Regions from separate parts of the Streptomyces sp. C1-1 genome, predicted to be linked through region 4. Evidence: riboswitches for the same ligand, from Rfam matches in the RefSeq annotation. Region 4 holds a riboswitch; each other region holds the start of a gene.
What was found. A riboswitch is a leader RNA that binds a small molecule or an ion and turns the genes downstream of it on or off. The one in region 4 is predicted to bind cyclic di-AMP.
Positions count from the first base shown of each region.

Region 1: linked by a shared signal. The riboswitch ahead of ACQF4J_RS09665 (M23 family metallopeptidase) and the one ahead of ACQF4J_RS38510 (C40 family peptidase) in region 4 are both predicted to bind cyclic di-AMP.
Region 2: linked by a shared signal. The riboswitch ahead of ACQF4J_RS39280 (NlpC/P60 family protein) and the one ahead of ACQF4J_RS38510 (C40 family peptidase) in region 4 are both predicted to bind cyclic di-AMP.
Region 3: linked by a shared signal. The riboswitch ahead of ACQF4J_RS20405 (transglycosylase SLT domain-containing protein) and the one ahead of ACQF4J_RS38510 (C40 family peptidase) in region 4 are both predicted to bind cyclic di-AMP.

Region 1 is NZ_CP189826.1:2,102,713-2,105,758, reverse strand. It holds gene ACQF4J_RS09670 (alpha-galactosidase) at 1-1,453, shown strand, start outside; cyclic di-AMP (ydaO/yuaA leader) riboswitch at 1,769-1,926, shown strand; gene ACQF4J_RS09665 (M23 family metallopeptidase) at 1,931-2,866, shown strand.
Region 2 is NZ_CP189826.1:8,638,903-8,641,948, reverse strand. It holds gene ACQF4J_RS39290 (LysR family substrate-binding domain-containing protein) at 1-726, opposite strand, end outside; gene ACQF4J_RS39285 (DUF5997 family protein) at 785-1,192, shown strand; cyclic di-AMP (ydaO/yuaA leader) riboswitch at 1,394-1,568, shown strand; gene ACQF4J_RS39280 (NlpC/P60 family protein) at 1,577-3,046, shown strand, end outside.
Region 3 is NZ_CP189826.1:4,482,084-4,485,129, reverse strand. It holds gene ACQF4J_RS20410 (HAD family hydrolase) at 93-905, shown strand; gene ACQF4J_RS20405 (transglycosylase SLT domain-containing protein) at 933-1,415, opposite strand; cyclic di-AMP (ydaO/yuaA leader) riboswitch at 1,419-1,599, opposite strand; gene ACQF4J_RS20400 (polyprenyl synthetase family protein) at 2,260-3,046, shown strand, end outside.
Region 4 is NZ_CP189826.1:8,454,858-8,457,903, reverse strand. It holds gene ACQF4J_RS38520 (ATP-dependent Clp protease proteolytic subunit) at 1-426, shown strand, start outside; gene ACQF4J_RS38515 (hypothetical protein) at 434-742, shown strand; cyclic di-AMP (ydaO/yuaA leader) riboswitch at 1,060-1,255, shown strand; gene ACQF4J_RS38510 (C40 family peptidase) at 1,259-1,732, shown strand; gene ACQF4J_RS38505 (ATP-binding protein) at 1,826-2,281, opposite strand; gene ACQF4J_RS38500 (helix-turn-helix domain-containing protein) at 2,495-3,046, shown strand, end outside.

The DNA.
Region 1 (3,046 bases), 6.4 Mb from region 4:
CACCGAGGAGCGCGGCGAGGTCTACGGCTGCGCCCTCGGCTGGTCCGGCTCCTGGCGCATCGCGGTGGCCCAACTCCCGGACGCGCGCGTGCAGATCACCGGAGGCGCCGGATACGACGACTCAGGGCTGCTGAACCTGGCGCCGGGGGAGTCCTATACCACCCCCGTCTTCGCCGGACTGTGGAGCGACGGCGGCTTCGGCGGGGCGAGCCGGGCCTGGCACGCCTACCAGCGCGCGTACGTCGTCCCGGACGCTGACCAGGACCGCCCCGTGCTGTTCAACTCCTGGGAGGCCACGGAGTTCGACATCTCCGAGGAGCAGCAGGGGGCCCTCGCGCGGCGGGCCGCGGCGATCGGCGTGGAACTGTTCGTCGTCGACGACGGCTGGTTCGGCACGCGCACCAGCGACCGGGCCGGACTCGGCGACTGGACACCCAACCCGGACCGCTTCCCCAAGGGCCTGGCGCCGCTCGCCGACTACGTGCACGCACTGGGCATGCAGTTCGGCATCTGGGTCGAACCCGAGATGGTCAACCCGGACAGCGACCTCTACCGCGCCCACCCCGACTGGGTCCAGTTCCAGCCCGGACGCAAGCGGACGGAGCTGCGCAACCAGCTCGTGCTGAACCTGGCCCGCGAGGACGTCCAGGAGTACCTGTGGGAGCGGCTCGACGCACTCCTGACCAGCGCTCCGATCGACTACGTCAAGTGGGACTTCAACCGCTGCTTCACGGACGCCGGGTGGCCGGGTGACGGCTATCCGCAGCGACTCTGGGTCGACCACGTCCGCGCCCTGTACGCACTCCTGGACCGGCTGCGGGCGGCCCACCCCGGTGTCGTCTTCGAGTCCTGCTCGGGCGGCGGCGGACGGATCGACCTCGGCATCATGAGCCGTACGGACCAGGTGTGGACCTCGGACAACACCGATCCGCTCGACCGGCTCGCCATCCAGCACGGCTTCAGCCAGATCCACCCCGCGCGCGTGATGGCCGCCTGGGTCACCGACAGCCCCAACACCCAGCTCAACGGGCGCGTCAGCTCGTTGCGCTTCCGGTTCGTCAGTGCCATGGCCGGAGTGCTCGGGGTGGGTGGGGACCTCACGCAGTGGACCGAGGAGGAGCTGGCCGAGGCCCGCGACTGGGTCGGCCTCTACAAGGAGATCCGGCCGCTCGTCCAGCACGGCGAGCTCCACCGCCTCAGGCCGCCGACGGGCGGGCTGAGCGCGGTGCAGTACGTGCGCGGGGACGAGACCGTCGTCCTCGCCTGGCTGCAGGCGCAGAGCTACGGCGAGCCCGTACCGGCCCTGCGGCTGCGTGCTCTCGACCCGACGGCGTCGTACGAATGCCTCGAAACGGGCGAAGTGCATCGAGGTGGCGTATTGCTGCACCATGGCCTGCGTACCGGACTTCGGGGCGACCTCGATGCGGCAGTTCTCCGCCTGCGCCGCATCTGACTCTTCTGTCCGAATTGCTGCGTTGATTGGGCTTCATTCCAACTCGCGCTGCGACAAGGGAAGCTGGAGCAGTGTCACGTGAGCAGCGTCATATCCGTGACGGTGCGTACCTCGTCATGCTCACGTAATCAATCTGTCTTTCCTGCGGATTGAAGAATGGCCTGAAGCGGAAATTCACGGAGAGTGACCGTGGATTTCCGCGGAGGATCAAGAGAAACGCATTCACGGGGAACCGTCGCTTGTCCCTTCGCGTCTTCGTCGCTTACGTTCCACACCAATCCGGACGGACGCCCAATCCTGCCGCCGCCCGGAGCCCGCACCAACTCACCCGTGTACGGCAGGAGCGGGGGACCCACAGGTACAACGCCTGTTCCGGTCTCCGGAACGGCTAGGGGTACAGCCGCGACCAGCGCGCGGCCGGGCATCTCCAGCCCGCACCCGACAGCTCACCTCGCAGGCGCCGGAGAGGAATTCGCCATGCCCGCGAAGGGTAAGCACCGCCGCCCGAAGCCCCAGCGCTTCACCCGCTCCATCGCCGTCGCCGGAACCGGCGGCGCCGCGCTCGCCCTCCCGCTGATGGGTGCCACCGGCGCCCACGCGGCCACCGCCCAGTCCGCTTCCCAGTCGGTTTCGGAAAAGGCCGTGCAGTCTCTTCCGAATACCGTCAAGAAGGCGACCGAAAAGAAGAACACCGCCTCCGAAAAGGCGGTGCACGTCTATTCGGTGCGGTCCGGCGACTACCTCTCGAAGATCGCCGAGGAGCAGCACGTCAGCGGTGGCTGGCACAAGCTCTACGCCGACAACCGCGCCGCCGTCGGCGACGACCCGTCGCTCATCCACCCCGGTCTGAAGCTCTCGATCGGCAAGAAGGCCGCGACGGGCACCACCAAGTCCTCCACGGCCAAGTCCTCGTCCTCGCAGGGCTCGACCACGCCGAAGGAGCGCTCGTCCTCCTCCGGTGAGGGCACCACCCGCAGCGCCGCCGCGACCACCACCGCCGCCACCGGCTTCCAGCTCCCCGTCTCCGGCGCCACCGTCGGCACCGGCTACCACGTGGCCGGCAGCATGTGGTCCAGCGGCTACCACACCGGCGTCGACTTCGTCGTCCCCACCGGCACCTCCGTCAAGGCCGTCGGCGCGGGCACGGTCGTCTCCGCCGGCTGGGGCGGCGCATACGGCAACCAGGTCGTCATCAGGCTCGCCGACGGCTACTACGCCCAGTACGGGCACCTCTCGCAGCTGTCCGTCTCGGCCGGCCAGAGCGTCAGCGCGGGCCAGCAACTCGGCCTGTCCGGCGCGACGGGCAACGTCACCGGGCCGCACCTGCACTTCGAGATCCGGACCACGCCGAACTACGGCTCCGACGTGGACCCGGTCGCCTACCTCCGCTCCAAGGGCGTCGCCGTCGGCTGACCCCCCGCCGCCACGCCGCCCGACACGCCGCCGAAGGCCGGACCCCGATCCCCGGGTCCGGCCTTCGGTGTGTCCGCGGGGTCGACGACGGGGCGGGCGCACGGCCGTGTGGCGGTTGACCCGTCAACAGCCCTGAACAGAGCGTTATTCCGACCTTGGCCAACACTTTGGGAGTGGCTT
Region 2 (3,046 bases), 180 kb from region 4:
TCCTCGCTTGGGGGTCTTCGACGTGCCCGCCCTGGGGCTGCGGGCCGGCGTCTTCGCCGCCGCGGGCTTGCGGCGGGGCGCCGGTTTGTCCGCGGCCTTCTCGGCCGCCTGCGGCTTGCGACCGCGGGAGCTGTTGACCGTACGGCCGCGGACGATGCCGATGAAGTCCTCCACCAGGTCGGTGGTGGAGTCCTCCGGCCAGGACAGGGCCACGCTCGACCGGGGCGCGTCGGTCACCGGACGGTAGGTGAGGTCCTTGCGGTGATGGAGGCGGGCCAGGGACTGGGGCACCACCAGGAGGCCGACGCCCGCCGCGACGAGCTCGACGGCGTCCTCGGTCGTCGCGGGGCGCTCGAAGGCGGGCTCGCCCGGCGGGGCGTCCCAGTCGAAGACGTCGTCGAGGGGGTGGAAGAGCACCTCGTCGGCCAGGTCGGCGAGGGTGATCTCCTCCGCCGCCGTGATCACGTGGTCCTTGGGGACGACGGCCACGGTCGTCTCGGTGTAGAGGGGGATGGCGCTGAAGTACGTACGGTCCACCGGGAGCCGTACCAGCCCCGCGTCGGCCTCGCCGGCCCGCAGCACGTCGGGGGCCTCGGCCGCCGGTACGGGCTGGAGGGTCAGCGGGATGTCGGGCAGGCGCTCGTTCCAGATCCGCACCCACTTGGCGGGCGTCGTCCCCGGGACGTACGCAAGCCGGAACGTCTGGGATGCTTCCGAGCCTGTCACCCCGCCAGGTTACCGGCCGTGGTCGGAGGCGTCGTACGCGCTCGATACCCTGGACCCCATGAAGTCGCACCAGACCGCCCAGACGATGAAGCCCGCCACCGCGGCGAAGAAGCTGGGTGTGTACCTCGAGGCCACCCCCGCAGAGTTCCGTGAGGGTGTCGTCTCGCGCGCCCAGCTCGACGAGCTCCAGGCGAATCCGCCCGAGTGGCTGCACGAGCTGCGGGCCAACGGTCCGCACCCCCGTCCCGTGGTCGCGGCGAAGCTGGGCGTCTCCATCTCCGGTCTCGCGCGCGGCGGGGTCACGGATGCCCTCACCACCGAGGAGATCGAGGCCCTGAAGCAGGAGCAGCCCGAGTGGCTGGTCAAGGAGCGCGCCACGCAGGCCGAGGTCCGCAAGGAGGGCGCGCGGATCAAGAAGCGCAACGCCGAGCGGGCGGCCGACCAGGACCAGGGCTCGCGTTCCTGACGCCCCGCGGACGAGGGGTTCGGTGACTCTTTGTCACCGCACCCACGCCCTCTGTCCACCGTCGAGGCATCTGACGGAGCGTCACGACGAAGGTCACAAAAGCGTATCGGACATTCCGGCCGTCAACCTTCACACGAGCCGCACAAGTTGGCTAACTTGGCCTCAGGCCGCTCGTGTCACTCCGGCGAACCCCGTCGGGAAGAGCGGCCTCCGCCGAATCCGGTGCGCCTCCGCGGCAGCCGGAACCGGGGACCCAACCGATTCATGGGGTGAATCGGCCCGACTGCGCTTCGGCGCAAGGGCCGTAGGGCATGCCTTCCGGAATTGACCGCCCGAACCCGACAGCTAACTCGGTAGGCGGAGTACGGAAGGAGTACGGCCCCCATGGCGCCGGAACGATCGTCGCGTGCCGGAGGCTTCGGCCTCCCCGGTATGCGCAACTCCGCCCTCGCGACGGCCGCCCTCACCTCGGTGGCCCTGTTCTCGCAGACGGCCGACGCCGCGCCCCAGACGGGCGACGAAGCACCCAGCCGGGAGGACGTCCAGCAGCGGGTGAGCAACCTGTACGACCGCGCCGAAGGAGACACCGGGCAGTTCAACCTGACCCGCGTGCAGAACGCGCGGGGCACCGGCGAGCGCGGTGGTCAGCCGCGCAGGGGCTCGGACCCCGACCTGGACAACGTCAGCCGGCAGTGGTTCGACATGGCCCGGGCGTCCATCGGGCCGACCGTCCCGGCGATCCTCCCGTCCGACCGCACACCGGCCAGGCGTCCCGCGGCCACCCGGCCCGCGCGCCCGGTTCAGACGCGTGCGGCCCGTGAGCTGGAGGCTCCCACCCGGGCCGTGCCCGAGCTGCCCGCCGCCGGGCCCCGTCGCCCGGTGGCCGAGCTGCCCGCCGGCCCGACGGCGGCGCTTCCCGCTGTGCCGCAGCCCCGCCAGGAAGCAGCCCCCGTGGCCCCTGCCCCCGCGGAGTCGAGGCAGACTTCGCTGCGCAGATCCAAGCAGGAGAACCAGCGCAAGGTCGCCGCGGCGAGCGACCTGCTGTACCGGTACGTCGCCCGGCAGACCTCCGCCCCGCGTCCCGCCGTCGCACCGCAGCAGGACCGGAACACCTGGCAGGCGGCCCCGCAGAGCGCGGCCGCCGCGCCGATCGAGGCCACCCAGGCGCAGCCCAGCTGGGCAGCCCAGGTCCAGCAGGCGGCCACGGCCCGCACGATGAACGAACCCGCACCGGCCCAACCCGACTGGACAGCCCAGCCCCAGCAGCCCGCGGCCGCGCCGGCACAGCCCGGCTGGGACACCGGGGCGCAACCGCTCGTCACGCAGACGATGACCCCGTCCGCACCCGCCCAGCCCGGCTGGGACACCGGCGCACAACAACTCGTCGCACAGACGATGACCCCGTCCGCACCCGCACAGCCGAGCTGGGCGATACCGGCGCAGCAGACAGCCACGGCACGCACGAACACCACCACCGCGCCGGCACAGCCCGGCTGGGACACCGGCGCACAACAGCTCGTCGCACAGACCATGGCCCCGTCCGCCCCCGCCCAGCCCGGCTGGGACACCGGCGCACAACAGCTCGTCGCACAGACCATGGCCCCGTCCGCCCCCGCCCAGCCCGGCTGGGACACCGGCGCACAGCAGATCGTCGCGGCGGCGGTGCCGCAGGCCGACTGGCGGGATCCGGTTGCTCAGGAGCAGGCTCGGCGGAGGGCCGACGAGGCGCGGAGGTTGCGGGAGCCGTCGGTTCTGGACACCGGCGTGCCGGTGGTCGAGGAGCGGCGGGTGCCACAGCCGACCGTCCTGGAGACGGGCGTCCCGGCCGTCGAGACGTCCACCGGCACGAAGGCC
Region 3 (3,046 bases), 4.0 Mb from region 4:
CGGTAGGGGAGTTGACCGAGTGACGCCGGTGAACGGGGCGGTCGTCCGGTTCGCGATGAGTCGGTGGTGCGTCCTGTCCGTATTCTCTGATCATGGCCGCACCCACCGCATATGCACTCATCGCCACCGACCTGGACGGCACCCTTCTGCGAGGCGACGACACGCTGTCCGACCGGTCCCTCGCCGCCCTCGCGCGCGTGGCGGAGTCCGGCGCCCGGCACCTCGTGGTGACCGGCCGACCGGCGCCCAGAGTGCGGCCGCTCCTGGACGACCTGGGGAGCACGGGGCTCGCGGTGTGCGGGCAGGGCGCGCAGGTGTACGACGCCGGCGCGGACCGTCTGCTGTGGTCCGTCACGCTGGACCGGGAGCTGGCCGAGACGGCCCTCGGCAAGATCGAGGCCGAGGTGGGCCAGGTGTACGCGGCCGTCGACCAGGACGGCGTCGACGGGCTCACGCTCATCGAGCCCGGGTATCTGATGCCGCACCCGACCCTGCCCGCCGTACGCGTCGGCCGGCGCGACGACCTGTGGTGCGAGCCGATCAGCAAGGTGCTGCTGCGCCATCCCGACCTGTCCGACGACGAGTTGGCGGCGACGGCACGGTCGGTGGTCGGTTCCCTGGCCACCGTCACCATGTCGGGACCCGGGACCGTCGAACTCCAGCCATGCGGCATCACCAAGGCGACGGGCCTCGCGCTGGCCGCCGAGCACCTTGGCCTGGGCCCGCGGGAGACCCTAGCGTTCGGTGACATGCCCAACGACATTCCGATGTTCGACTGGGCCGCCCGGGGCATCGCCATGGCCAACGCCCATCCCGAACTCAAGGCGGTGGCCGACGAGGTCACCCTGTCGAACGAGGACGACGGCATCGCCGTCGTCCTCGAGCGGTTGTTCGCGGAGGTCTAGGACCCGGCGGCCCTCGCCCCGGTCGGCCTAGTAGGCGCCGAAGACGTTGTCGATGGAGCCGTAGCGGTGGTACGCGTAGTTGCAGGCGGCGGTGATGTTGGCGACCGGGTCGTAGGGGTCGTACGCCGTGCCCGCGACGTGGTACGCGGCGAACGTCGGGTCGATCACCTGCAGCAGACCCTTGGAGGGGGTGCCGGCCAGGGCGTTGGAGTCCCAGTTGTTGATGGCGTAGGGGTTGCCCGAGGACTCGCGCATGACGTTGCGGTAGATGCCGTTGTACGTGCCGGGGATGCCGTGCTGGGCCATGACCTGCAGGGACGCCCGGATCCAGCCGTCGAGGTTGTTGCTGTAGCCGAGCGAGGACGCGGTGACGACGCTGTCGGTCGCCGCGGACGCGCTGGTCGCGCCGATGACCGGGAGGGCGAGAAGGGCGGCGCCCGTGCCGACGGCGGCGAGCTTGCGGACGAGGCGGGATCGCTTGGTGAGGCGGTGGTGAGCGGTTGCGGGCATGGCGGGTTTCCTCTCCGTCGCCTGCGAGGTGAGCTGTCGGGTTCGGGCGGGAGCTGCCCGGCCGCGCCGCCGTACGGCGACACGACTTCACCCCAAGCCGGTGCGGGCGTCCTAGGACGCCCGTCCGGCGGCTTACCTGGTTCCCCCGCTCCTGCCGTGCGTGTGAGTTGGTCGATGGTGGAGAACGGGCGGCGGCAGGATTAGGCGTCCGCCCGGCAAGGCGGGAACGTATGCGAGAGCACATGTCCGGAACAAGCGGCAGAGTCACACATCGGGCCGCTTGACCTCGGTGTGGGGCCTTTGGGGTGCTTGATCCTTTGCGGTCGCCAAGCCTCAACTGACGCTTCGCGGAAGGTGGATCGGCCGGAATCGTCCGGAATGTAGATCTTGGCGGCGAGTGAGCCAAGTCACGGGTGTCGACAAGCGCGTCAAATCGGGCAATGGGCCCAACTCATAGTCAACCGGCCGCCCGTGGTATTCGATTCTGACCGCCCGTCATCTCACGTTCCACTCGCGGTGCCCCCGAGTGGACGCCGGCCACGTCTTCCGCTTCGACGGCGACGCCGATCTCGCGGACGGACGAGACGTCCATTTCCGTGCGGGCCGAGTCCCTCCCGTGGGGGATCGGCCGGACGTGTACGGAGTGGATGGAGCAAGTCAGTGAATATGGGTTGTTATCTGATCATCGGAAACATATCGGGCGTGATCTCATGCCGCCCCTGCCGGACGGGCGGGCGGCATGGGTGATCGAAAGGCGACCGGATACGCTGACTTGAGTGATGGCAGCGACCTATCGACAAACCGCGTAACCAGCCAGTAGACACCAGCAGACAGGAGACCCCTCGTGACCGTCGTCGGGCCGTTCGGGCTGAGCGTGCGGGACCAGGCTCTGGAAGCCGATGTCCAGGCCGGATTGGTGGCCGTCGAGGAGGGCCTGCTCGAAGCCACCAAGAGTGAGGTCCCCTTCATCACGGAGGCCGCCCAGCACCTGGTGCGAGCGGGTGGAAAGCGCTTTCGCCCCCTGCTGGTGATGCTCTCCGCCCAGTTCGGCGACCCGTATGCGCCCGGCGTGGTGCCGTCGGCCGTGGTGGTGGAGCTGACCCACCTCGCGACGCTGTACCACGACGACGTCATGGACGAGGCGGCCGTGCGCCGCGGGGTCGACAGCGCGAACACCCGCTGGGGCAACTCGGTGGCGGTCCTGACCGGCGACTTCCTGTTCGCCCGCGCCTCCCACATCCTGGCCGACCTCGGCCCGGAGGCCGTGCGGGTACAGGCCGAGGCGTTCGAGCGGCTGGTCACCGGGCAGATCCTGGAGACGGCGGGGCCGCAGGACGGACGCGACCCGGTCGACCACTATCTGGACGTGCTCGGCGGCAAGACGGGGTCGCTGGTGGCCGTGTCGTGCCGGTTCGGCGCGATGATGTCCGGCGCCGACGAGACGGTCGTGGACGTGCTGACCCAGTACGGCGAGCGGCTGGGGGTCGCCTTCCAGCTGGCCGACGACGTCCTGGACATCGCCTCCGACTCGCACGAGTCGGGCAAGACCCCCGGCACGGACCTGCGGGAGGGCATCCCGACGCTGCCGGTGCTGCGGCTGCGGGAGCGGGCGCAGCGACTCGGGCTGGCCG
Region 4 (3,046 bases):
AACTCCCCGGGCGGCTCGTTCACCGCCATGTCGGCGATCTACGACACGATGCAGTACGTCGGCTGCGACGTGGAGACGATCTGTCTGGGGCAGGCGGGCTCCTCGGCGGCGTTGCTGCTGGCGGCGGGGACGCCGGGCAAGCGGTCCGCGCTGCCGGGCGCGCGCATGGTCCTCCGTCAGCCCGCGCTGTACGAACCGGTGCAGGGACAGGCCAGCGACCTGGCCATCCAGGCCGACGAGCTGTCGCGGCTGCGGTCCCGCCTGGAGGAGATGCTGGTGCGGCACACGGGGCGGTCCCGGGAGCAGGTGGCCGAGGACATCGAGCGGGACAAGATCCTCGACGCCCGGGAGGCCGTGGAGTACGGGCTGGTGGACCGGATCGTCCCCAGCCGCAGGTCCACCTTCGCGCCACCCACGGGGAGGTGAGCGGCCGGTGCTTCCACCCGAGCTCCCGCCGCTGCCCGCCCTCACGCGTGCCGAGGGCGAGTTGATCGACCGTTACCTCGACGTGGTCGACCTGCTCGGCCGCATCAACCCCGCGCACCACGGTGACACGTACCGAGGACTGCGCGCGGCTCAGGCGCTGGTGACCAAGGCGGCCGAACTGCGCGACGCCCTGGTGCTGATGCACCAGCGGGGGGAGACCGAACTGCACGCCCCCACGCTGGGCCGGGCCATGCGGGTGCTGGACGGTGAGCGGCGCACGGCGCGGGTCATCGTGCCGCCGCGGTCCGACAGTTGATCCGAGCGTCCGGACCGAGGCTGAAACGCACCAAACGGCGTACCCCCTTTTGGAGTAGACGCGGCTGCTGTTTCGGGACCCCTCCGGTTGCGCAACACGCGTAGCCGAGGGGCGGAATGGGACGTTCCGCCGCTGGTCCGGGGCTCCTCGGACTCGCGACGGCTGTTCGAAAAACAGGGTGTCCACCCGAACGGGTGAGTGGTGAGTAACGCCACAAATCCCCGATTCCATTGGGATTTTCGGACATCCGTGAGTCAAGATCCCTGTCTGACGACAAGCCCCCGCCGCAGCGGCGGGGCGATCCGGGCGGACGCCGAGTCCTGCCGCCGCCTGGATGACCGGTCGACAGGAGTGGATCGGCAGGAGTGGAGGACCCAAGCACGACGGGTCGCCGGCACGGTCACGCCATGACCGTTCCGAGCAGCCCTTGGGGTGAAGCCGCGCATGCGGCCGGGCAACTTCGCCAGCCCGAATCCGACAGGTCATCCTTCACAGGCGGCTGACGAAGGGTTGCGCATGACTGCGCTCAATCGTGTCCCGTCGCTGATGGTCCGGGCCGGCACGGCCTCGGCTCTCACCCTCGCCGCCGTGGGCGGCTCCGTCGTGATCCCGGGCGTCGCCGCCGACGCCTCGGCCGCGACGACGGCGACGAAGGCACTTCAGGTAGCGGCGTCCAAAAAGGGATCCCCGTACAAGTGGGGCGCCACCGGACCGCGCCGCTTCGACTGCTCAGGGCTCACGCTGTACTCGTTCAAGAAGGCCGGCAAGACACTGCCTCGAACGGCGGCCCAGCAGTACAACAAGACCCACCACATCTCCGCGAGCCACCGCAAGGCCGGAGACCTGGTGTTCTTCCACTCGGGATCGAACGTCTACCACGTGGGCATCTACGCCGGGAAGGGGAAGATCTGGCACGCCCCGAAGACCGGGGACGTCGTGAAGCTCCAGAAGATCTGGACCCGCAGCGTCTGGTACGGCCGGGTCAGCTGACTCTCCCGTGGGGGCGGCGGCCTCCTGACCTGCCGTCACCCCCACGGGGCTCCACATTCCGCACCCAGGCGCATCGCGCCTGGGCGTCTTGGTTCACGGCTCCTGCTGCCCCGCCGTGACGGGCTGGGCCGGAACGGTCCACGGCAGTTCGATGGAGACCGTCTTGCCGCCCTCTCTCGTGGGCCGCACTCGCAGCCTGCCGCCGCACTCGGCCGCCAGCCAGCGGATGATCACCATGCCCCGTCCGTTGTCCTGCTGGACCGCGGCCGGGAGCCGCTTGGGGAAGCGCGGATGGCTGTCGGTGACGCCGATGCGCAGTTGCTCGTCACGCTCCAGTCGCAGGTCCACCGTGAAGGTGGGAGACTGCCCGAAGGTGTGCTGTACCGCGTTGGTGGCCAGTTCGGAGACAATGAGGCGGATCGTCTCGGCCGCCTCGGTGTGGGCGGGCAGACCCCATTCCACCAGTGTGGTGACCACGTAGCCGCGGGCGGCGGAGACCGAGGCCGGCTCGCTCGGCAGAGTGACGGATGCTTCCAGGTGGTCTGCCATGACGACGTCGTCCCTTTCCCGCGGGACCGGAGTCCGACATGGAGCGGATGGTTCGAGTACGGTCCCGGACTGGTGCTTCTTCGCCAGACTGCCATTACCGCGACGGTCACGGGTGGCGATCCACCAAGATATGCATATATCTGTCGCTCAAAACGGTGAACTCTACGACCTGAGACCGTATTTGGGCGCCCCGGAAGGAGTAAGGAGTACCGCATGCAGAACGGTCCCGCGGTGCGCCGCCGCAAGCTGGGCGCCGAACTGCGCGCCCTGCGCACGGGGGCGGGTCTCACCAGTGGCGAGGCGGCCCGGCTCGTGGGCTGGCACCAGTCCAAGGTGAGCCGGATCGAGACCGGCGCCAGCGGGGTGAAACCGGCCGATGTGCGGTTACTTCTCGACGCCTACGCCGTCGCGGACTCCCAACTGCGCGAGTTGCTTTTGGTGTTGGCGGGCTCCGACGAGGGCGTCGGGCGGCACCACTGGTGGCACGCCTATCGCGGAATTCTCCCGCCCACCTATCGAGACTTCATCAGCCTCGAGTCGCAGGCGAGCGCGATGCGCACGCTGGAGACGTCCGTCGTGCCCGGTCTGCTGCAAACGCCCGAATACGCGCGTGCGGTCACCAGGGCGGCGGTCGACGGACTGGACGACGAACGGCTGGACGCTCTGGTCGAGGTGCGGCTGGCCCGGCAGGACGTACTGCGTTCGGATCCGCCGTTGAGGCTGGCAGCGGTCCTGGACGAGGCGGTTCTGCACCGGGAGATCGGC